3 regions of the Bordetella genomosp. 7 genome follow, and region 3 is predicted to be linked to each of the others. Evidence: predicted binding sites of a transcription regulator. Region 3 holds the regulator's gene; each other region holds the start of a gene.

Region 1 (6,897 bases), on a different contig from region 3:
CCAGGCGCGAGGCGGTTTCTTTCGGCAGAAACACCATCGCCACGCCATACTCGCCGGGCGGCGGCAGGGTGATGCCCTGCTGGCTCATTTCATCGCGGTACAGCGCGTCCGGAATCTGGATAAGAATGCCCGCGCCGTCGCCCATGAGCTTGTCGGCGCCCACCGCCCCCCGGTGGTCCAGGTTCTCGAGGATCTTCAGGCCCTGTTGAATGATGGCGTGGCTCTTGCGCCCTTTGATATGGGCGACAAAGCCGACGCCGCAGGCATCGTGTTCGTGGGTGGGGCTGTACAAGCCCTGGGCCGCCGGCACGCCGATGCGGGTGGCATCGATCGGGGTTTCAACCGGGCGACAGGAAGGATCGAGAGGACGTGTAGACATGGCGCGCTCCGCAGGGGCCTGCGTGGATGTTGCAGTGCAAGAACATGACGATACTGCGGCACGCGATGGTTCGCAATGAAAATTTAGGTGGTGCGTCCCTTAATAAAAATAGAGCCTTCGATGTTCACTAAAAATAGTGCCGGATTAAAATCCGTTAAAAATCAATGATATTTCAGATGGCGAATGCAGCCAGGACGGACACGCGGGCCGCATCGGGTGGGCAAAAGGGTGTTGCGTCACCAAATAAATGTGGTCGCGCCGCGACTTGGCGTTGCCGGTAGGCGGGCGATGGCGGCGGTCAGGCAGTGTCGCCGGGGGTGTCGTGCGCGGCCGGGGCGGGTGTCTTGCGGGGACGGCCGCGCTGGCCCGGCGCCACGCGGCGGCTCGCCGTATGTGCCAGGCTGGCGATGAAGTCCGGCCCGCCCAATGCCCACTGGCCCGATACGGCCTGGTCGATACGTTGGCTTTGGTCCCGCGACAGGCCTTCCTGAAGGCGATGCCGGTAATTGGCCTGGCGATCGAAAGGCGTGTTGCCGCATGCCCAGTAGTCGGCGTGGTCGGACTGCCAGGGCGAAGGTGGCGTGGCGGGGGTGGTATTGCCCGTGTGACTGCCGGCCGACGACCATGGCCAGGAATCCGGATCGTGTGCGATGCCGCTGCGCACGGGGTAGGTTTCCAGCCAGACCAGCGCCGGCAATACCCATGCGCCGGGTTCCACCAGCGCCGAGCGGTAGCGGCCGGCGAACACGCGCCCGCCGCGCAGCCGGGCCGCCAGGTTGCGGCCCAGGGTCTGCATCAGGCGTGGCAGGCCTTCTTCATCGGCCGGCGTGGCCAGCAACAGGATGCGGTCGTTGGCCAGCACCCAGCCATGCACGGCGACGCGATGCCGCTGGGCAGAATCGCCCAGCCAGGAGGCAAGCTGGTTCAGTACGTCTTGCGGCGTGGGCTGCGATGGCGCGGCCAACGGCTGGACGAAGTTGGCCTGCACCAGCTGGGGCAGCCCGGGGGCGTACAAACGGGGCAGACGGGCCATAAGGGTAAAAGGCGTGCGCGGCCGAAAGAACGTTAAGGGCGATCAACTATATATAAATAGTGCCATAACCGTCGAGGGGTCAAGCCACAAGAGTGGCACGCTTGCAGGGCGGGCATGCCCACCGCGCTCATGCAGGTTAACATCGGGCGTTGAAATGCCATAGCCGCACATATTTCTTGAACAGGAGCACGCATGAAGACCAAAGCAGCCGTCGCCTGGAAAGCCGGAGCCCCGCTGACCATCGAAGAGGTCGATCTTGAAGGCCCGCGTGCTGGCGAAGTACTGATCGAAGTCAAGGCCACGGGCATCTGCCATACCGATTACTACACCCTTTCAGGAGCCGACCCCGAAGGCATCTTTCCGGCCATCCTGGGCCACGAAGGGGCGGGCGTAGTGGTCGATGTGGGCGCCGGAGTTACGTCCCTGAAAAAGGGAGACCATGTCATTCCCCTATACACACCGGAATGCCGGCAGTGCAAGTTCTGCCTGTCCCGCAAGACCAATCTTTGCCAGGCGATCCGCGCCACCCAGGGCAAGGGGCTGATGCCCGATTCGACGTCCCGCTTTTCGCTTGGCGGCAAGCCGCTGTTTCACTACATGGGGACATCGACCTTCGCCAACCACATCGTGGTGCCGGAGATCGCCGTGGCCAAGGTGCGCGAAGACGCGCCCTTCGACAAGATCTGCTACATCGGCTGCGGCGTGACCACCGGCGTGGGCGCGGTGGTGTACACGGCCAAAGTCGAGGCGGGCGCCAACGTGGTGGTATTCGGCCTGGGCGGCATCGGCCTGAACGTGATCCAGGGCGCCAAGATGGTTGGCGCCGACAAGATCATCGGCGTGGATGTGAACCCGCAGCGCGAAGCCATGGCGCGCAAGTTCGGCATGACGCACTTCGTCAACCCCAAGGAAGTCGAGAACGTCGTCGACCACATCATCCAATTGACCGACGGCGGCGCCGATTACTCGTTCGAGTGCATCGGCAATACCGAAGTCATGCGCCAGGCCCTGGAATGCTGTCACAAAGGGTGGGGCCAGTCCGTGATCATCGGCGTGGCCGAGGCCGGCGCCGAAATCAGCACGCGCCCCTTCCAGCTGGTCACGGGCCGTGAATGGAAGGGCTCGGCCTTCGGTGGCGCCAGGGGCCGCACCGACGTGCCCAAGATTGTCGACTGGTACATGGAAGGCAAGATCAACATCGACGACCTGATCACCCACACGTTGCCGCTTGAGCGCATCAACGAAGGCTTCGACCTGATGAAGCGCGGCGAGTCGATTCGCTCGGTGGTGCTTTACTAAGGCGGCGCCGCCGCCCTGCCCGGCGTCTGCCCGGCAGGGCGGCCACGGTTTACAAGAGGTACTACATGGCAGAACTGGAACTGATTTCGCAGCATCGTTGTTTCGGTGGGTGGCAACGCTACTACCGGCATGCGTCGGCGCAGATCGGCCTGCCGATGCGGTTCTCGGTGTTCCTGCCCGCCCAGGCCGAGCAGGAGCGGGTGCCGGTGCTGTTCTACCTGGCCGGGCTGACCTGCACCGAAGAAACGTTCATGATCAAGGGCGGCGCCCAGCGGCTGGCCGCCGAGCACGGATTCATGCTGGTCGCGCCGGACACCAGCCCGCGTGGCGCGGGCATTCCCGGCGAAGACCAGGACTGGGACTTCGGCACCGGCGCGGGGTTTTACCTGGACGCCACCGCAGAGCCCTGGCGCACCCATTACCGCATGGAAAGCTATGTGGCCGACGAGCTGTACGGCATCGTGACCGCCCAACTGCCTGGCGACGCCGGGCGCACGGGTATTTTCGGCCACTCGATGGGCGGCCACGGCGCCTTGGTGCTGGCGTTGCGCCATCCGGATAAATTCAGGTCGGTATCCGCGTTCGCGCCCATCGCCGCGCCCACGCGTTGCCCCTGGGGGCGCAAGGCTTTCGGCGGCTACCTGGGGCCGGACACCCAGGCCTGGAAACAGTACGACGCCAGCGAACTCATGGCCCGAGCCGAACGCCCGCCCTTTCCGCAGGGCATTTTGATCGACCAGGGGCTGGCCGACTCGTTCCTGGCCGAGCAGCTGTATCCGGAAGCCTTCGAGCTGGCCTGCCAGAAGGCTGGCCAGCCGCTGACGCTGCGCCGCCATGCCGACTACGACCATGGCTACTACTTTATATCCACGTTTATGCAGGACCATCTGCGTTTTCACGCCGACCAACTTATATAGGGCACGGCGGCCCCAGGCCGCTCGACCCGCCGGGACTCCCACGTGATCAACGGCTTTGCCCCTTTTGTCTGGATGGCCCTGGCGGCGCTGCTGGTGTCGGTGCCGGGCATGGTGCTGTTGTTCGGGCGGGGCGGCCCGCGGGACGCCCATGGACGGCGCATGTTCCGCCTGCGCCCGGTTCGGCGGCTGTTTGGCGCATTGCTGCTCGCATTGGCGGTCGTGTCGGCCCTGCTGGCGCTGACGCTGACGCAGTTTCTGCGGCTGACTACCGACACGCCGGTGGCGCGGGTGCAGATCCACGAGCAGGCCCCAGGCCGGTTTCTGCTTACCGCGCATGCGCCGCCGGATGCCGCCGCGCGCGAATACCCGCTGGCCGGCGACCAGTGGCAGATCGATGGCAAGGTGGTGCGCTGGCGCCTGCCCGCGCTGCTGGCCGGCGTGCCGCCCCTGTATGCGTTCGACCGGATCTCGGGGCGCTACCGCGACATTGAACGCGAACGCAGCGAGCCGCGCACCGTACACGCACTGCACGACTGGCCCGTACCGGACCTGGCCGCGCTGAAGCGCGTGTTTCCCAACTGGCTGCCCTTCATTGACGTCGAATACGGCAGCGCGGCCTATATGCCCATGATAGACGGCGCGCGCTACCAGGTCTTCATGGACCCACGCGGCGCGATTGTCATCCGGCCCGACGGGCAGGCTACCGAAGATGCCCTGCGGCAGGCCGGGTGGTAGCCTGCCCGCCCGCGCCCGGCCCGTTGCGGCGTTGCGCGCTATTCGTCGTCGAAATCGCCCGCGCCCAATTTGATCGTGCCGTCGGCCGGCACCCATTGGGTTTTCTTGGCCAGCGTCCGGATCTGGTCTTCGGCGGCATCGAAGGCCCGCAGTAATTCGCTGCCGGTGCCGTCGGTTGCCCCAAAATAGCGCCTCAGGGCGTCTCCGGAAATTTCAAAGGGGCGAGTCACCCCGTCAGTTTCCAGTTCAAATACCACATCGTCACCCTGCACCCGGGCATTGGTGGCTTTGGCAAATGCACTCATGCGACCTCCTGACATAGGCGGGGAACCAGGCCCCGGGCCCTGTGCCCGGCAAACCGCGTGCCGCCCCACGCATTCCTTCCTGGGCGCGGAGCGCACGGCGAGCGTCCGGACGGGATCGAGCCTTGCTGGCCGGTACCATAGCCGCTTGGCTTGCAGAGGATGAATTTATTGGGGACGCACCAGATCGGCCCGAAACAGCCGGAACTCTGATGTATGTCAGCTGTCCAATTAGCACTCACAACACGAGAGTGCTAACATCAAATCCTTGTATAGTCGCCCGTCAATTTCCTGGAGACCGCCAACATGAAACAACCCAGCAGTTCGTTGGCCCTGTCCGGCAACGCCCTGGCGTTGGCCATCGCCAATCCAGGCTCGCTTGGCACTATCGAAGCCTATATCTCGGCCGTCAATCGCCTGCCGGTGCTGACGGCCGAACGCGAAACCGAACTGGGCCGCCGCCTGCGCGACCACGACGATCTGGATGCCGCCCGCGAGCTGGTGCTGTCGCACCTGCGGCTGGTCGTTTCGGTGGCGCGCCAATACCTGGGCTATGGCCTGCCCCACGCCGACCTCATCCAGGAAGGCAACGTGGGCCTGATGAAGGCCGTCAAGCGTTTCGACCCCGAGCGCGGGGTGCGCCTGGTGTCGTTCGCCGTGCACTGGATCAAGGCCGAAATCCACGAGTTCATCATCCGCAACTGGCGCATGGTGAAGGTGGCAACCACCAAGGCCCAGCGCAAGCTGTTTTTCAACCTGCGCAGCATGCGCCCCGATGGCCAGACACTCGACCCCGAACAGGTCGACCGCATCGCCGAAGAATTGAACGTGCGGCGCGAAGATGTCAGCGAAATGGAAGTCCGTCTGTCCGGGCGCGATCTGTCGCTTGAAAAGCAAGACGACGACGAAGAAGGCTACGCTCCCATCTCGTATCTGTCGGACGAAGGCCGCCAGGAACCCACGCGCGTGCTCGATCGCCGCGAACACGACGAACTGCAGGGCGCCGGCCTGGCGCATGCATTGCAAGCGCTTGATGCGCGCTCGCGACGCATCATCGAAGCGCGCTGGCTGCAAGACGACGGTGGCACGACGCTGCAAGAGCTGGCCGACGAATTCGGCGTGTCGGCCGAGCGCATCCGCCAGATTGAATCCGCGGCCTTGAAAAAGATGCGCGGCGCGCTGGCGCCCGCCTGATCTTCCTTGCGCCGCGCGAAGATACAAGTTGATTCAAATTCGCGCGGCGTGATCTTCCATGGCGGGAACCTTAAGCCTCCCGGCAAGCCTAAATGCATGTAGACCGCGTTACCGGTTTCCGGTTTGGCAGTCTTGCGTCCGTTTCGGCTTCTCCTCTTTCCCCTCCCCATGAAACGGATGCTTGTCAGGGGCACCTCGCATATCGGTGCCCCTTTTTTTTGCGCGCAAACCGCGCGTATCCGATATGCCGGCGTGGCTGCCGTTTATGCCAGGTTGAGCGCTGCCCGGCGCAATTGCTGCCAGGCGCCTGGGTCCAGGCGCCGCACGCCCGTGGCGAGCGAGCCGTCGCGATACAGCTTCAGCCACCGGTAGCCGGGGGGAGCGTCGTCCAGCACGTGCTGCCCTTCGCGTATGGCGAACTGGAAACACGTGGACGGGCTGGCCAGCATGCGCAGATGGTGCCGGCGCCGATCAAAGGCCTGGTGAACGTGCCCCCACAACAGCACGCGCGTGCGAGGCAATGCGGCCAGGCGCTGGAAAAGCTCGGCGGCATTGTCCACCATCATGGTGTCGTGCCACTTGCTGTCCATCTGCACGGGATTGTGATGCAGCGCCACCAGGATGTGGCGGTCGCCCGCCAGCGCGACCGCGCGCTCGAGTAAATCGAATTGCGCGTCATCGATATGCCCCGCATCCGAGCCCGACACCGTGGAATCAAGCAGAATGATGCGCCAGGCGCCTATGTCGGTGACGGGCTGGGTCCACAGCCCCAGGCTGTGGCGCAGCGTGAGCGGATTGTCGTGGTTGCCGGGCAGGCAGCGTACCGGCCAGTCGTTCTGTTCGAGCAGTTCTCGCAGGCGCTGGTACGAGGCGGGGGAACCATCCTGAGACAGGTCGCCGGTGGCCAGCAGCAGGTCGGGCCGGTGCCCGTTGCCGCGCACCAGGTCCAGCACCGCGCGCAGGCTGGCGTCGGTGTTGACCTGGCACATGATGCTGTCTGGCTCGGCCAGCAGATGGGTGTCAGTAATCTGCACCAAT
Region 2 (6,897 bases), on a different contig from region 3:
CAATGGCGAGAGCATCCTGTACTACATGCGCTCGCCGGGCCGCGCACTGAACTTCACTCATGGCAAGCGCCGCGACGGCGACCTGATGGCGCAGTACTGGAAGCAAGGCCGCTACCTGTACGCGGTCGTCAGTCCCGGCAATACGCCCGCCGCAAGGGCCGTACAGCAAGCCGTCGCACCGGACGCCTGATCCGGCCGCAGGGGGCGCTGGCCTTAATGCGTATTCACCCAATCCTGGGCGTCGCGGATAAACCAGGGAAGATTCAGTTTTTCGCCTTCGCCCGACTGAATGGTCAGGCGCTGCTGCGAAGCCCCTTGCGGCGTGCCGTCCGGCGCCGGCGTGCCCCGGGCCGGGCGGGTGCGGTAGTCGATATCGGCCTGACGGGGCGGGCTGTCGGCACAGGCCGCAAGGCACGCGCAGGCGAGCGCCGCCACAAGGGATTGCAAGACTGAACGCGGCATTCTCATGGTATCGGCAGGCCAGTAAGGCGAAAAATCAGCGGAATCAAAACGATACCTTACCCGCAAAGCGGCAGCCACGGCGGCCCTTTCCCCAGACAGGCCCACGAAACGTCGTTCGCCGGGCCGGCGATTGTGCGAAGATGCGCGGCTCGCGATTCTTCGTTATCATTCAGTTTCTTGTAAGTTTCGGTGATGCGGGGCGACCACGGGCAACAACTGGACGCCGCGCATCAACATAATGGACTCAGAACCACCCAGTACCACCGCGCCGCACGTGCATGTTCACACGTGGCGCTTCCCTCGCAAGATCGCCAGCCCATTGGCCCTGTCCCGTTGTCGCGCAATGGGCAGGCCGTTCGTCCAGGCGCATACCTACCTGCAGCGACCATCTCCGCGCCACGGCGCAGGTGAATCGCATCGCATCCCGCGCGCGGCGGCCCAGGGCCCCGCCCGACCCGCTTCACTCCTGCTTCCCCTCAATCCGCCGCAACGCTTGCGTATTGCGCGCCCGCGCTATTCCCGGAATTCGTAATGATATTTGAATGGATGACCGACCCCACGGCATGGCTGGGGCTTGCGACGCTGATCATTCTTGAAATCGTCCTTGGCATCGACAACCTGGTCTTCATCGCCATCCTGGCCGACAAATTGCCGCCGCAACAGCGCAATCGGGCCAGGGTGATCGGCCTGACACTGGCCATGCTGATGCGCCTGGGCCTGCTGGCGAGCATCGCGTGGGTCGTCACACTGACCGAGCCCTTGTTCACGGTGTTCGGCACCGAGATTTCAGGGCGCGACCTGATCCTGATCCTGGGCGGCCTGTTCCTGCTCTTCAAGGGCACCATGGAACTGCACGAACGGGTCGAAGGGCAGGCGCACGGCGACACGCAAACGGTTCAGCACGCGGTGTTCTGGCAGGTCATTCTGCAGATCGTCGTGCTGGATGCCGTGTTTTCGCTGGACTCGGTCATCACGGCCGTCGGCATGGTGCAGGAACTCAGCATCATGATGATCGCGGTCGTGCTGGCCATGGCGGTCATGATGCTGGCCAGCAAGCCGCTGATGGCATTCGTGGGCCGCCACCCCACGGTGGTGATCCTGTGCCTGGGCCTGCTCTTGATGATCGGCTTCAGCCTCGTGGCCGAGGGCCTGGGCTTCCATGTGCCCAAGGGCTACCTGTACGCCGCCATCGGCTTCTCGATCATGATCGAGGCCTGCAACCAGCTGGCGCGCCGCAACCGCAGCCGCCGCAGCCACGGGCTGACCGCCCGCGAACGCACCGCCCAGGCGGTATTGCGGCTGCTGCGCGGCGGCAAGACCGGCGCACCGGGATCCGTGGACGACGTCGCGGCGCTGGTCGACGGCATCGCCAGCGGCAACGCGGTTACCGCCGAAGAAAGCGGTCTCATTGAACGCGTGCTGGCCATGGGCAGCAGCGACGTACGCTCGATCATGGTCCCGCGCATGGAAATGGTCTGGCTGGACGTGGCCGACTCGGCCGATGATGTGGTGCGCAAGTTCTCGTGCGGGCACGCGCGCCTGCCCCTGTGCGAGCGCGACGCGTCCAACGTCATCGGCGTCGTGCACTTCAAAGACGTGATGCCCGCGCTACAGCAACCCGGCCCCGTCGACTTGGTTGAATTGGCCCGCGAGCCGCACTTCGTCATCGAAACCACGCCGGTATTCAAGGTGCTGGAAGTGCTGCGCCAATCGCGCGACCATATGTTGATCGTGGTCGACGAGCTCGGCAGCTGCGAAGGCCTGGTGACGCCGATGGATGTACTGACGGCCGTGGGCGGCGAACTGCCCGAGCATGAAGGCGAGGCAAGCCAGGCCACCCGCCTTGAAGACGGCGCTTGGCTGCTGGATGCCGGAATGCCCATCGAGGAAGCGCGGCTGCTGTTGGCCAGCGCCGAACTGGCCCGGCCCTTGCCCGACGCGACATTGGCGGGTGCATTGCTGCGCGTGTGCGGACATCTGCCCGTCGTGGGCGAAGTCATCCATTGGGGCGACTGGAGTTTCGAGGTGACTTCGCGCGATGGCTTGCGCATCGGGCAAGTGCGCGCGTACCAGGAAGCCGCCGCAACGGCGGCAGCAGCAAACTGACAACCCCCCTGTTTACAGGAGATTCACTTATGCAAGACCAAGACCGCGACGCAATTGCCAGCGTATTCAGCAGAATCCAGGAACTCGAACGGCAGGGGCATCCGCGCGATCCCGACGCCGAGCAGTTGATACGCCAGGAAATGCAGAAGAACCCTGGCTCTGCCTATTACCTGGCGCAGACCGTGCTGGTGCAGCAACAGGCCCTGCAGAATGCGCAAGCGCGCATCCAGGAACTACAAAAGAACCCCTCTGCCGCGGCGCAGCCTTCGGGCTCAAGCCCCACGGCCGCCAGCCCCTCGACGGCATTCGGCAGGCGCGCCCCGGCTGCAGGTCCCGCCGCGGGCGGCCTGGGCACCGGCTTTGGCCGCAACAACGCGGCGCCCGCGGGCGGAGGCTTCATGGCCGGCGCGCTGCAGACCGCAGTAGGCGTGGCCGGCGGCATGTGCTGGGCAACCTGCTCGGCAGCTTGTTCACCGGCAACGAGGCGCAGGCCGCCGAGGCTCCCCCGGCAGACGAGGGTGCTGCCCCGCCTTACGAGGATGAAGGCGATTTTTCGGACGATGGCGGCGACTTCGAGGTTTGACACCGCCCGCCACGACTGAGCCCCATACAACTTGTTATGCCAGGATTTTTTTCATGTAAGCACCTTGCTGCAAAGAGATGGAGTGAAGGTAGATCATTCCACTCCTCGTTCTTTGTTACCGCATGCCGGCAAGATTACCGGTTACTTCAGCTCGGGCCCGGGGTCACGAAGCGTTGCCATCATTACAAAACCGGCGCGTTCCCCTGTGGGGTTCGGCTCATGGAAAGGGCAACTGCAGTTTCCTTTCGTTCACTATAGCGATCCACAAGATACGGTGCGATATCCCGCGTGAGCAAGGTGAACTTTACCAACTCCTCCACGACATCAACGATACGATCATAGTAAGGCGAAGGCCTCATGCGCCCCGTATCGTCGAACTCCTGGTACGCCTTGGCTACAGACGACTGATTGGGTATTGTCAGCATCCGCATCCAGCGGCCCAGCAAGCGCATTTGGTTCACTGCGTTGAACGATTGCGATCCTCCCGAGACCTGCATGACTGCAAGCGCCTTGCCCTGGGTCGGGCGCAGGGCGCCCACCGAAAGCGGGATCCAGTCGATCTGCGTCTTCATCACCCCTGTCATGGCGCCGTGGCGTTCCGGCGAACTCCAGACCATGCCTTCCGCCCATTGCACCAGCTCATGCAGCTCGCGAACCTTCGGGTGGCTGTCGCTGGCATCATCGACCAATGGAAGCCCGGACGGGTTGAACAAGCGCGTCTCGCCTCCCAGGGCCCGGAGCAGTCGCGCCGCCTCTTCGGCAACCAGACGGCTGTAGGACCGCTCGCGCAACGATCCATATAGCAGCAAGAAGCGGGGCGCGTGGGTCGAACGCGTGGATGCAAACAGTTCCGCGGGCCTGGGAACGTCGAAAAGAGACGGGTCAATGTTGGGCAGATCGACGAGCAAATCAGACACGACGGCCCTCCGCGTCGATCAGCGGTTCGCCATCTTCCTTGTTGAATGTGCCGCGCTGTGGGTGCGGCAAGATATCCAGAACCACCTCAGATGGTCGACAGAGACGAGTGCCGAGAGGGGTAACCACGATGGGACGATTGATCAGGACCGGGTACTTGAGCATGAAGTCGATCAGCTGCTCTTCCGTCCATTTCGAATCCACCAGTTTCAGGTCGTCGTATGGTGTGCCTTTCTGCCGGAGTATGTCTCGCGCCGGCACGCCCATGGCAGAAATCAGCGATTTCAACGTTTCGGGGTCAGGCGGAGTTTTCAAGTACTCGATGATGGCTGGCTCTTCGCCGCTGTTACGAATCAAGCCCAGGACATTGCGGGACGTCCCGCAGGCAGGGTTGTGATAGATCGTGATGGAACTCATGGGATACCTCTGTTGATGCAAGACGAGATTTCAGTGCGCAGCGGGGCCGTGGACGCAGCAGGAGTCAACATCGGAATTTCGCGGCAGCAGCGAGTGAAGCGCGTGCGGTGGGAGCACAGCAGCCGGCCCTTATCGGCAGATAGAGCAGCCGCCCGGATCGGAAGCGTCGCACGAGGCCCCTTCGCAGCAATGCTCTGTGAGATACCCGAGCAATCCATTCATCCGGGAAAAATCCGCCCGATAGACCAGATTGCGTCCCTGTTGCTCGACGCTGACCAGGCCAGCATGCGCGAGCTCCTTGAGATGAAAAGACAGGGTGTTGCGGGCAACGCCAAGTTGGTCAGCCAGGACACTGGGGGTGAGGCCCGCAAGCCCGGCCACGACGAGAGCGCGGAATGTGCGTAGGCGTTGGGGGTGGGCAAGGCCTGCAAGCGCGGCAATGGCTTGGTCTTCGTTCATTATTCGATGATACAACGTTTATAGAATAAACGACGCAGCAGTCGCGGCAGCCCTGCCCGACGCAGCGGACTGAATTCCACCTCCGATCTGCGCCGCAAAATGTAACAACAACCCCACTCCCCCTTGAACCTGCGCACATCATCCCTATAATTAGCACTCGCTGCCGGTGAGTGCTAACAGCGCGCCCGGCCTGAATCCGATCATTTTCATCTTCTTATATAGAAACAGGAGTTTCCTCATGGCCCTGCGTCCCCTGCACGATCGCGTGATCGTCAAACGCCTGGACAACGAGCGCAAGACTGCCTCGGGCATCGTTATCCCCGACAGCGCCGCCGAAAAGCCGGATCAAGGCGAAGTGATCGCCGTTGGCCCGGGCAAGAAGACCGAAGACGGCAAAGTGCTGCCGGTTGACGTGAAGGCTGGCGACAAAGTCCTGTTCGGCAAGTACGCCGGCCAGTCGGTGAAAGTCGACGGCGAAGAGCTGCTCGTCATCCGCGAGGAAGAAATCCTCGCCGTGATCCAGTAATTACCTGAACCGAATTTTCGAAGGAAGCTCACAATGGCTGCCAAACAAGTCCTGTTCGCCGACGACGCCCGTGTCCGCATCGTCCGCGGCGTCAATGTCCTCGCCAACGCGGTGAAAACCACCCTGGGCCCCAAGGGCCGCAACGTTGTGCTGGAGCGTTCGTTCGGCGCCCCCACCGTCACCAAGGACGGCGTCTCCGTTGCCAAGGAAATCGAACTGAAAGACAAGTTCGAGAACATCGGCGCCCAGCTGGTCAAGGATGTCGCCTCGAAGACCTCCGACAACGCCGGTGACGGCACCACCACCGCCACCGTGCTGGCCCAGGCCATCGTCCAGGAAGGCCTGAAGTACGTAGCCGCCGGCTTCAACCCCATCGACCTGAAGCGCGGTATCGACAAGGCCGTGGCCGCTGCCGTGGCCGAACTGGCCAAGCAATCCAAGCCGGTGACCACCAGCAAGGAAATCGCCCAGGTTGGCTCCATCTCGGCCAACAGCGACCAATCCATCGGCCAGATCATCGCTGACGCGATGGACAAGGTCGGCAAGGAAGGCGTCATCACCGTCGAAGACGGCAAGTCGCTCGAAAACGAGCTGGACGTGGTCGAAGGCATGCAATTCGATCGCGGCTACCTGTCGCCCTACTTCATCAACAACCCCGACAAGCAAGTCGCCGCGCTGGACGACCCGTACGTCCTGATCTTCGACAAGAAGATCAGCAACATCCGCGACCTGCTGCCCGTGCTGGAACAAGTCGCCAAGTCGAGCCGTCCTCTGCTGATCATCGCCGAAGACGTCGAAGGCGAAGCGCTGGCCACCCTGGTGGTGAACAACATCCGTGGCATCCTGAAGACCACCGCCGTCAAGGCGCCTGGCTTCGGCGACCGCCGCAAGGCCATGCTGGAAGACATCGCCATCCTGACCGGCGGCGTGGTCATTTCCGAAGAAACCGGCATGTCGCTTGAAAAAGCCACCCTGCAAGAGCTGGGCCAGGCCAAGCGCATCGAAGTGGGCAAGGAAAACACCACCATCATCGACGGCGCTGGCGACAGCAAGTCGATCGAAGCGCGCGTCAAGCAGATCCGCGTCCAGATCGAAGAAGCCACTTCCGACTACGACCGTGAAAAGCTGCAAGAGCGCGTGGCCAAGCTGGCCGGCGGTGTTGCCGTGATCCGCGTCGGTGCTGCCACCGAAGTCGAAATGAAGGAAAAGAAGGCCCGCGTCGAAGACGCCCTGCACGCGACCCGCGCTGCGGTGGAAGAAGGCGTGGTGGCTGGCGGCGGCGTGGCCCTGCTGCGTGCCAAGCAAGCCATTGCCGACCTGAAGGGCGACACCGCCGACCAGAATGCCGGCATCAAGCTGATTCTGCGCGCGGTTGAAGAGCCCCTGCGCACCATCGTGACCAACGCCGGCGAAGAGGCCAGCGTGGTGG
Region 3 (6,897 bases):
AGGGCGTCGTCCGGGCGCCTTCGGCGTTTTCGATGATCTTGACCTGGCCACCGTCCATCACAGCCACGCAGCTGTTGGTAGTGCCCAGGTCGATGCCGATGATTTTGCTCATGGTGGAGTACCTTGAATATATTGATCCGTGGAAACGGGAATAAAACGAGTCTTAGCCTAACTGGGGCTGCCCGAGGGGTTTTTCAAGAGCCGCTCGATGGTCTCCGTGAACCGGGGCAGCCCGGGCCACCCGGTGATGCGGCCAAGGCGGCGTCCCCCGCGATACAGCACGAACGTGGGCACGCCATGCAGGGAAAACCTTCGTCCCAAGGCCTCGTCGGCGTAGACATCGGCCTGGAACCACGTCAGCCCAAGCGCCAGCAGGGCTTGCCGGTGCAGCAATGCGGCCTGCTTGAACAAATTGCAATTGTAACAATCCTCGCCCCACAGAAAGACGCACCGCAGATCGTCGCCAGGCGCCTGCACGACTTGCTGGTCGAAGTCGGCCGACGCAACCGGGCGCATGGCAAACGCCTGGAAGACCTGCGCGGGGTCGAACTCGGCGGGGCTGGCCATGAGGCTACGCCTGCCCGGACGACACCATCACCAGGGCCGGCCGCAACACGCGGTCGGCGATCACGTAGCCCTTCTGGAGCATCTGCGTGACGGTGTTGGCGGGCTGGTCGGAAGGCACCGACGAAATGGCCTGGTGCAGATGCGGATCGAATTTGTCGCCCTGCGCGGGCGCGATTTCCTTGAGCAGGTTGCGCTCGAAAGCCGCAGTGAGCTGCTTCAACGTCATTTCGACACCTTCGCGCATGGTGTCCAGAGTTTGCTCTTGCTGGGCCAGGGCGGCTTCCAGGCTGTCCCGGACCGGGACGAGGCTCTCGGCGAACGATTCGATGCCGAACTTGCGGGCCTTGGCCACGTCATCCTGAGCGCGGCGACGCACGTTTTCGGCTTCGGCATGGGCGCGCAGCAGTTGGTCCTGCTGGCCGGTGACGGTGGCCTGGGCAGCCTCGAGCTCGGCGCGCAACGCCGCCACTTCAGCCTGCAGCGCTTCGACAGTTACGGGCTCGGCCGGGGCCGGCCCGCCGGACTCAGGGGCCTGATCCACAGGCTCTTGGGGTGCCGTCATTGGGAATTCCTCCAAAAAACAATAGCGTCGGCCCCGATAATGGGGGCCGATCTGTTGGTTTCAAGAGGGAACGGCCCAGAAAACTCAGGCTTTGCCGGGCTGGCTGGGCGCCGGTGGGTCGCTTGCCGGAAAAGTCTCTTGCAGCGCCTCGTCTACGGTGGACTCGGATTCGCGCTGCGGGGCATCGTCGGGCGTGATGGCGATCGGGTCACTGGCGGGAAAGGTGTCTTCCAGGGCTTCGTCGAGGTCGCGCTCGACCGGATCCTCTTTCAAATTAGAGTGTCCAGGGGCCGAGGATGTGCCTACGCCGGGTCTCGGGGTGGTATTCATAAGCTGGCTCCTGCAAAGTTCGAACAGTGGCGGCGATTTTCAGCCGTCGCGCTCCGCCACGGCGGATACGCCAGCGTTCAGTGTACGTGTTGCCGAGGAACGCGTGGGCCAGCCTTGTAAGTGATTGTCGACAAGCGCGGCCAGGGCCTCGATCCAGGCCGGGTCGTCGTTCAGCGCGGGAATGTAGCGAAACTGCCGTCCGCCCGCGGCAATGAAGGCGTCGCGGCATTCCTGGCTGATTTCCTCGAGCGTTTCGAGACAGTCGGCCACGAAACCCGGACACACCACGTCGATGTCGGTAACACCTTGGGCGGCCAGCTCTTTCAGGGTGGGCTCGGTATAGGGTTCGAGCCAACGGGCCGCGCCAAAGCGGCTCTGGAAGGTAACTTCGACCTGGTCGGGCGTCAGTTGCAAGCGCTCGCGCAGCAAGCGCGCGGTTTCGACGCAGTCGCGATAATAGGGATCGCCCAGTTCGACCGAATACCGGGGCAGGCCGTGGAAACTCATCAGCAACTTCTGCGGGCGGCCGTGGGCCTGCCAGAACGCCGAAATACGGCCGGCCAGCGCATCCAGATAACCCGGATCGTCGTGGAAGCGCTTCACGAAGCGCAGTTCCGGCTGGTCGCGCAAGCGCCTGGCATGCGCAGCCACCGCGTCGACCACCGTGGCCGTGGTGCTGGCGGCGAATTGCGGATACAGCGGCACCACCAGAATGTGGTCGCACCCCTGCTGGCGCAGCCGCTCGACAGCCTGCTCGATCGAGGGCTCGCCGTACCGCATAGCCAGTTCGACCCGCACGGCAAGGCCGCGCGCGGTCAGGGCCTGTTGTACGCCTTCGGCCTGCCGTCGGCTGTACACCAGCAAGGGCGAGCCGCCCTCCATCCAGATGCCTTCGTAGCGCGGCTGCAGGCGACGCGGCCGACGCACCAGCACCATGCCGTGCAGGATGGGCAGCCACAAATAGCGGGGTATTTCGATGACGCGCGGGTCGGACAGAAAAGCGGCCAGGTAGCGTCGGATATCGCGCGGGGCCGTGGTCTCGGGCGTGCCCAGGTTGACCAGCACGACCCCGACGCCGGCCGGCGGCCGCGGCGGCGGATTATCGTTGAAAGGGTCCGCCTGCTGCGGTTCGGGCAGGTAGCGCTCGGGCCACAAATACTTGAACAGGCGTAGAAACACAAAATACCCCTTTGGGGCGCGCTTCGGATGAAGGCAGGCCCGTTACTGGATCACTGGTTGTTGCTGAAGGCATTCGACAACAGGCGCGCCGTAATGTCGACGATGGGGATGACACGTTCGTACGCCATGCGGGTAGGCCCGATGACCCCCAACGTGCCGATCACCCGGCCATCGACGCCGTATGGCGCCGTGATGACCGAGATTTCTTCCAGGGGCAGCAACTGGGACTCGCCCCCGATATAGATCTGCACGCCCTGCGCGCGGCTGGAGACGTCCAGCAGTTGCAGCAGGTCGGTTTTCTGCTCGAACAGCGCGAACATCTTGCGCAGGCGGTCCATGTCGGACGCGATGTCGGTCACGTCGAGCAGCTTGCGTTCGCCGGATATGACCACGCCGTCGCCGTCTTCGACCGCTTCGGCGCCGGCTTCGACCGCTGCCTGCATCAGCCGCGAAATATCTTCGCGCAGCTGCGCCAGTTCGGTGGTAAGCGTACGCCGCACGGCATCGAACGACTTGCCGGCGAAGTGCACGTTGAAGAAATTGGCCGCCTCGATGAGCTCGGACTCGGAATAGTCGCGCTGTACCGACAGGATGCGGTTCTGCACATCACCATCGGGCGTGACGATAATAAGCAGCACCCGCTTTTCGGACAGGCGGATGAATTCGACCTGCCTGAATACCTGGGCCCGCTTGGGCGTGAGCACGACGCCGGCGAACTGCGTCAGGTTCGACAGCATGACCGCGGCAGCCGTCACCGCCCGCGAGGGCTCGGCGGCCGACAGCGACGCCTCGCTGAACTGCTGCGGCTGGAATTCGAACGGCTGCACCGCCAGCAGCGAATCGACAAACATGCGGTAGCCGCGCGGCGTGGGCACCCGCCCGGCGGACGTGTGCGGGCTGTGGATCAGGCCCATGTCTTCGAGATCGGCCATCACATTGCGGATAGTGGCCGGAGAAAGGTCGAAAACCTTGGAAAGCGTGCGCGAACCGACCGGTTGTCCGTCGGCGATGTGGCGTTCAATCAACGCTTTCAGCAATGCGCGTGCACGATCATCCATATCGGCTATTGTAAGGAAACTTTCAGGGATGGGCGATTTTGTCCCGCAGCACAACATGCGGCCCCATATAATCGCCGAATCTGCTCAGACTGAAAAATTCTGCCCTTATCGCCATCATGCACTTTCCCACTGTCGCCCTGATAGGCCGGCACCAGGACACGGGCCTGGATACGCCTTTGCGCGCCCTGGCCGACATGCTGGTCAAGGCCGGCCGCCGCGTGCTGGTGGAAGCCGACACCGCCAGCAATACCGGCGTGCACGAATATCCAGTGGCCACCCTGAAGGAAATCGGCGAAAGCGCGTCGCTGGCCGTGGTAATGGGCGGCGACGGCACCGTGCTCGGGGCGGCGCGCACCCTGGCGCCCTACGGCGTGCCCCTGGTGGGCATCAACCACGGGCGGCTGGGCTTTATTACCGATATCCCGCTGCAGGAAGCCCACGCCGCGCTGGCGCGCGTGATCGAGGGCAACTACCAGGCCGAAGACCGCATGCTGCTGGTGGGCAGCGTATGGCGCGGCGACCAGCTCATGTACACGGCGCCCGCGCTGAACGACGTGGTGCTCAACCGCGCGGGGCGTGGCGGCATGATCGAAGTGCGCGTCGAGCTCGACGGCGCCTTCATGTACGCGCAGCGTGCCGACGGGCTGATCATCGCCACCCCAACCGGCTCGACGGCGTACGCCCTGTCGGCCAACGGCCCCATCCTGCATCCGGGGCTGGACGCCATGGTGCTGGTGCCGGTGGCGCCCCAGACCCTGTCGAACCGGCCCATCGTCATTCCGGGCGACGGCGTGCTGAACATGACGCTTACCGCCATCGGCCGGGTGGAAATCGGCGCCAGCGTGCACTTTGACATGCAGACCTGGTCTGACCTGCAACCCGGAGACCGCATCTCGGTACAGCGCGCGCCGCACACGATACGATTCGTGCACCCCGAAGGGTATAGCTTCTTCTCGACGCTGCGCCGCAAATTGCACTGGAACCTGATGCCGCAGGCGTCGGACAGCGTGGAGTAACAGCAAAACATGCTGCGCACCCTGCATATTCGCGACTTTGTCATCGTCGAGCAGGCCGAAATCCATTTCGGGCCTGGCTTCACCGTGTTTTCCGGCGAGACCGGCGCCGGCAAATCCATCCTGATCGACGCGCTGGCGCTGGCGCTGGGCGAACGGGCCGACGCTGGCGTATTGCGCGAAGGCGCGGCGCGCGCCGACATCACCGCCATCTTCGACGCCCCCGACACCCTGCGCGCCTGGCTCGCCGAACGCGACCTTGATGCAGGCGACGAACTCGCGCTGCGCCGGGTGGTCGACGCCCAGGGCCGCAGCCGCGGCTATATCAACGGCATGCCTTCCCCTCTGGCGCAATTGCGTGAACTGGGCGATAGCCTTGTGGACATTCACGGCCAGCACGCGCACCAGAGCCTGATGCGGGCCGATGCGCAGCGCGATCTGCTGGACACGCACGGCGGACATGGCGAACTGCGGCACGCCGTGGCGCAGGCCTGGAAAGACTGGCGCGGCCTGGCCCGCCAGCTCGAGCTCGCCGAAAAAGATGCGGCAGGCCTGGCGGCGGAACGCGAACGTCTGCAGTGGCAGGCCGAGGAACTCGACCAGCTGGCGCTGCAGCCAGACGAATGGGACGCCCTGCAAGCCGAGCAATCGCGCCTGGCGCATGCCCAGGGCCTGCTCGATGGAGCCGCCCAGATACTCGAGGCGCTGGACGGCGAAGACGATTCCGCGCGGCACCGCCTGAACACGGCGCACCACCGCCTGCAGCAGATGCTGCGGCACGATCCCGCCCTGCAGGGCGTCGCAGAGGAACTCGAATCGGCGCGCATTGCGGTGGCCGAAGCCGTCTCCGACCTGAACAACTATGTCAGCCGGGTCGAGCTCGATCCGCAACGCCTGGCAGATGTCGAAGCCCGCATGAGCGTGGTCTTCGATACCGCCCGCAAGTTCAAGACCGAACCGGAAGCCCTGCCGGCGCTGCAGACATCGGTGCATGCCCAATTGGCCGACCTGCAGGCGGCCGCCGACGTGGACGCGCTACGCGAGCGCACCCAGGCGGCCGCCGCACGATATGAAAACGCGGCCGCGAAATTATCCGCGGCTCGCGCAAAGGTTGCCAAAAACCTGGGCAAGCAGGTAACGCAGGCAATGCAGACGCTGGCGATGCAAGGCGGCCGTTTCGAGCCCGTCGTGTCGCCGGGGTCGCCGTCGGCGCATGGCAGCGACCACGTGGAATTCCTGGTCGCCGGGCACGCCGGCACCTCGCCGCGCCCCTTGGGGAAGGTGGCGTCGGGCGGCGAGCTGTCGCGCATATCTCTGGCGCTGTCGGTCATCGCCAGCAAAGCCGCGCGGGTGCCCACGCTGATTTTCGACGAGGTCGACAGCGGCGTGGGCGGCGCCGTAGCCGAAGTCGTGGGCAAGCTGCTGCGCGAACTTGGCGACCGCCATCAAGTGCTGTGCGTGACCCACCTGCCCCAGGTCGCGGCTTGCGGCACGGCCCAATACCGGGTCAGCAAGACCGAAACGGCCGGCGCCACCCGTTCGCACATTGCCGAACTGGATGCGGACGAACGCGTGGAAGAAATCGCGCGCATGCTGGGCGGCATCAAGATTACCGCCACCACGCGCGACCACGCGCGCGAAATGCTGGGCACGCTGACCGAATCGTCGCGATAGGGCGCGCACGCGCCCCAGCGCGATCCGCGCAAGGCGCGGGCGGCAAGATTCGAAGCACAAAGAAGAAGCCGCCGGCGCGAACGCGGGTTCGCGCCGGCGGCCATGCACAAATCAGCGCTTGTGCTGGCAGTCTCCGCAGATGCCGTACAGCACCATTGCGTGGCTTTCAAGGGCAAAGTTGTTGTCCTTGGCCACTTTGTACTGGCGCCTTTCGATATCGGGATCGGAAAACTCGACGACCTTGCCGCAATTGGTGCAGATGAGGTGGTCGTGGTGATCGCCGTCGTTCAGTTCGAAGACGGCCTTGCCGCTGTCGAACTGGCTGCGGGTCAGGATGCCGGCCTGCTCGAACTGGGTAAGCACCCGGTAAACAGTGGCCAGGCCGATTTCCACGTTTTCGCTGATAAGGGCGCGATACACGTCTTCTGCGCTCAGGTGGCGCAGTTCGGCCTTACGGAAGATATCAAGGATCTTCAGGCGAGGGAAAGTCGCCTTCAGGCCCATGTTCTTCAGT

Evidence for each region. The regulator HrcA, encoded in region 3, represses chaperone genes, less so after heat shock. The targets are predictions, from matches to a motif close to TTAGCACTCNNNNNNNNNGAGTGCTAA.
Region 1: rpoH (RNA polymerase sigma factor RpoH) is a predicted target of HrcA. The motif match lies at 4,897-4,923, and genes of this name have one in related genera.
Region 2: groES (co-chaperone GroES) is a predicted target of HrcA. The motif match lies at 5,093-5,119, and genes of this name have one in related genera.

Annotation. Positions count from the first base shown of each region.
Region 1 covers NZ_NEVI01000023.1:457,527-464,423, forward strand. The annotation lists gene CAL18_RS19075 (glutamate synthase-related protein) at 1-379, opposite strand, end outside; gene CAL18_RS19080 (hypothetical protein) at 678-1,412, opposite strand; gene CAL18_RS19085 (S-(hydroxymethyl)glutathione dehydrogenase/class III alcohol dehydrogenase) at 1,605-2,711, shown strand; gene fghA (S-formylglutathione hydrolase) at 2,777-3,628, shown strand; gene CAL18_RS19095 (hypothetical protein) at 3,671-4,363, shown strand; gene CAL18_RS19100 (DUF1488 family protein) at 4,402-4,668, opposite strand; gene rpoH (RNA polymerase sigma factor RpoH) at 4,972-5,859, shown strand; gene CAL18_RS19110 (phosphodiesterase) at 6,123-6,897, opposite strand, start outside.
Region 2 covers NZ_NEVI01000019.1:3,317-10,213, forward strand. The annotation lists gene CAL18_RS14410 (anti-sigma factor family protein) at 1-190, shown strand, start outside; gene CAL18_RS14415 (hypothetical protein) at 214-468, opposite strand; gene CAL18_RS14420 (TerC family protein) at 994-2,568, shown strand; gene CAL18_RS14425 (DUF2076 domain-containing protein) at 2,598-3,170, shown strand; gene arsH (arsenical resistance protein ArsH) at 3,334-4,068, opposite strand; gene arsC (arsenate reductase (glutaredoxin)) at 4,061-4,483, opposite strand; gene CAL18_RS14440 (ArsR/SmtB family transcription factor) at 4,613-4,942, opposite strand; gene groES (co-chaperone GroES) at 5,181-5,468, shown strand; gene groL (chaperonin GroEL) at 5,502-6,897, shown strand, end outside.
Region 3 covers NZ_NEVI01000005.1:124,622-131,518, reverse strand. The annotation lists gene dnaK (molecular chaperone DnaK) at 1-112, opposite strand, end outside; gene CAL18_RS03385 (thioredoxin family protein) at 169-567, opposite strand; gene grpE (nucleotide exchange factor GrpE) at 572-1,129, opposite strand; gene CAL18_RS03375 (hypothetical protein) at 1,214-1,459, opposite strand; gene hemH (ferrochelatase) at 1,499-2,638, opposite strand; gene hrcA (heat-inducible transcriptional repressor HrcA) at 2,689-3,696, opposite strand; gene CAL18_RS03360 (NAD kinase) at 3,813-4,712, shown strand; gene recN (DNA repair protein RecN) at 4,722-6,383, shown strand; gene fur (ferric iron uptake transcriptional regulator) at 6,495-6,897, opposite strand, start outside.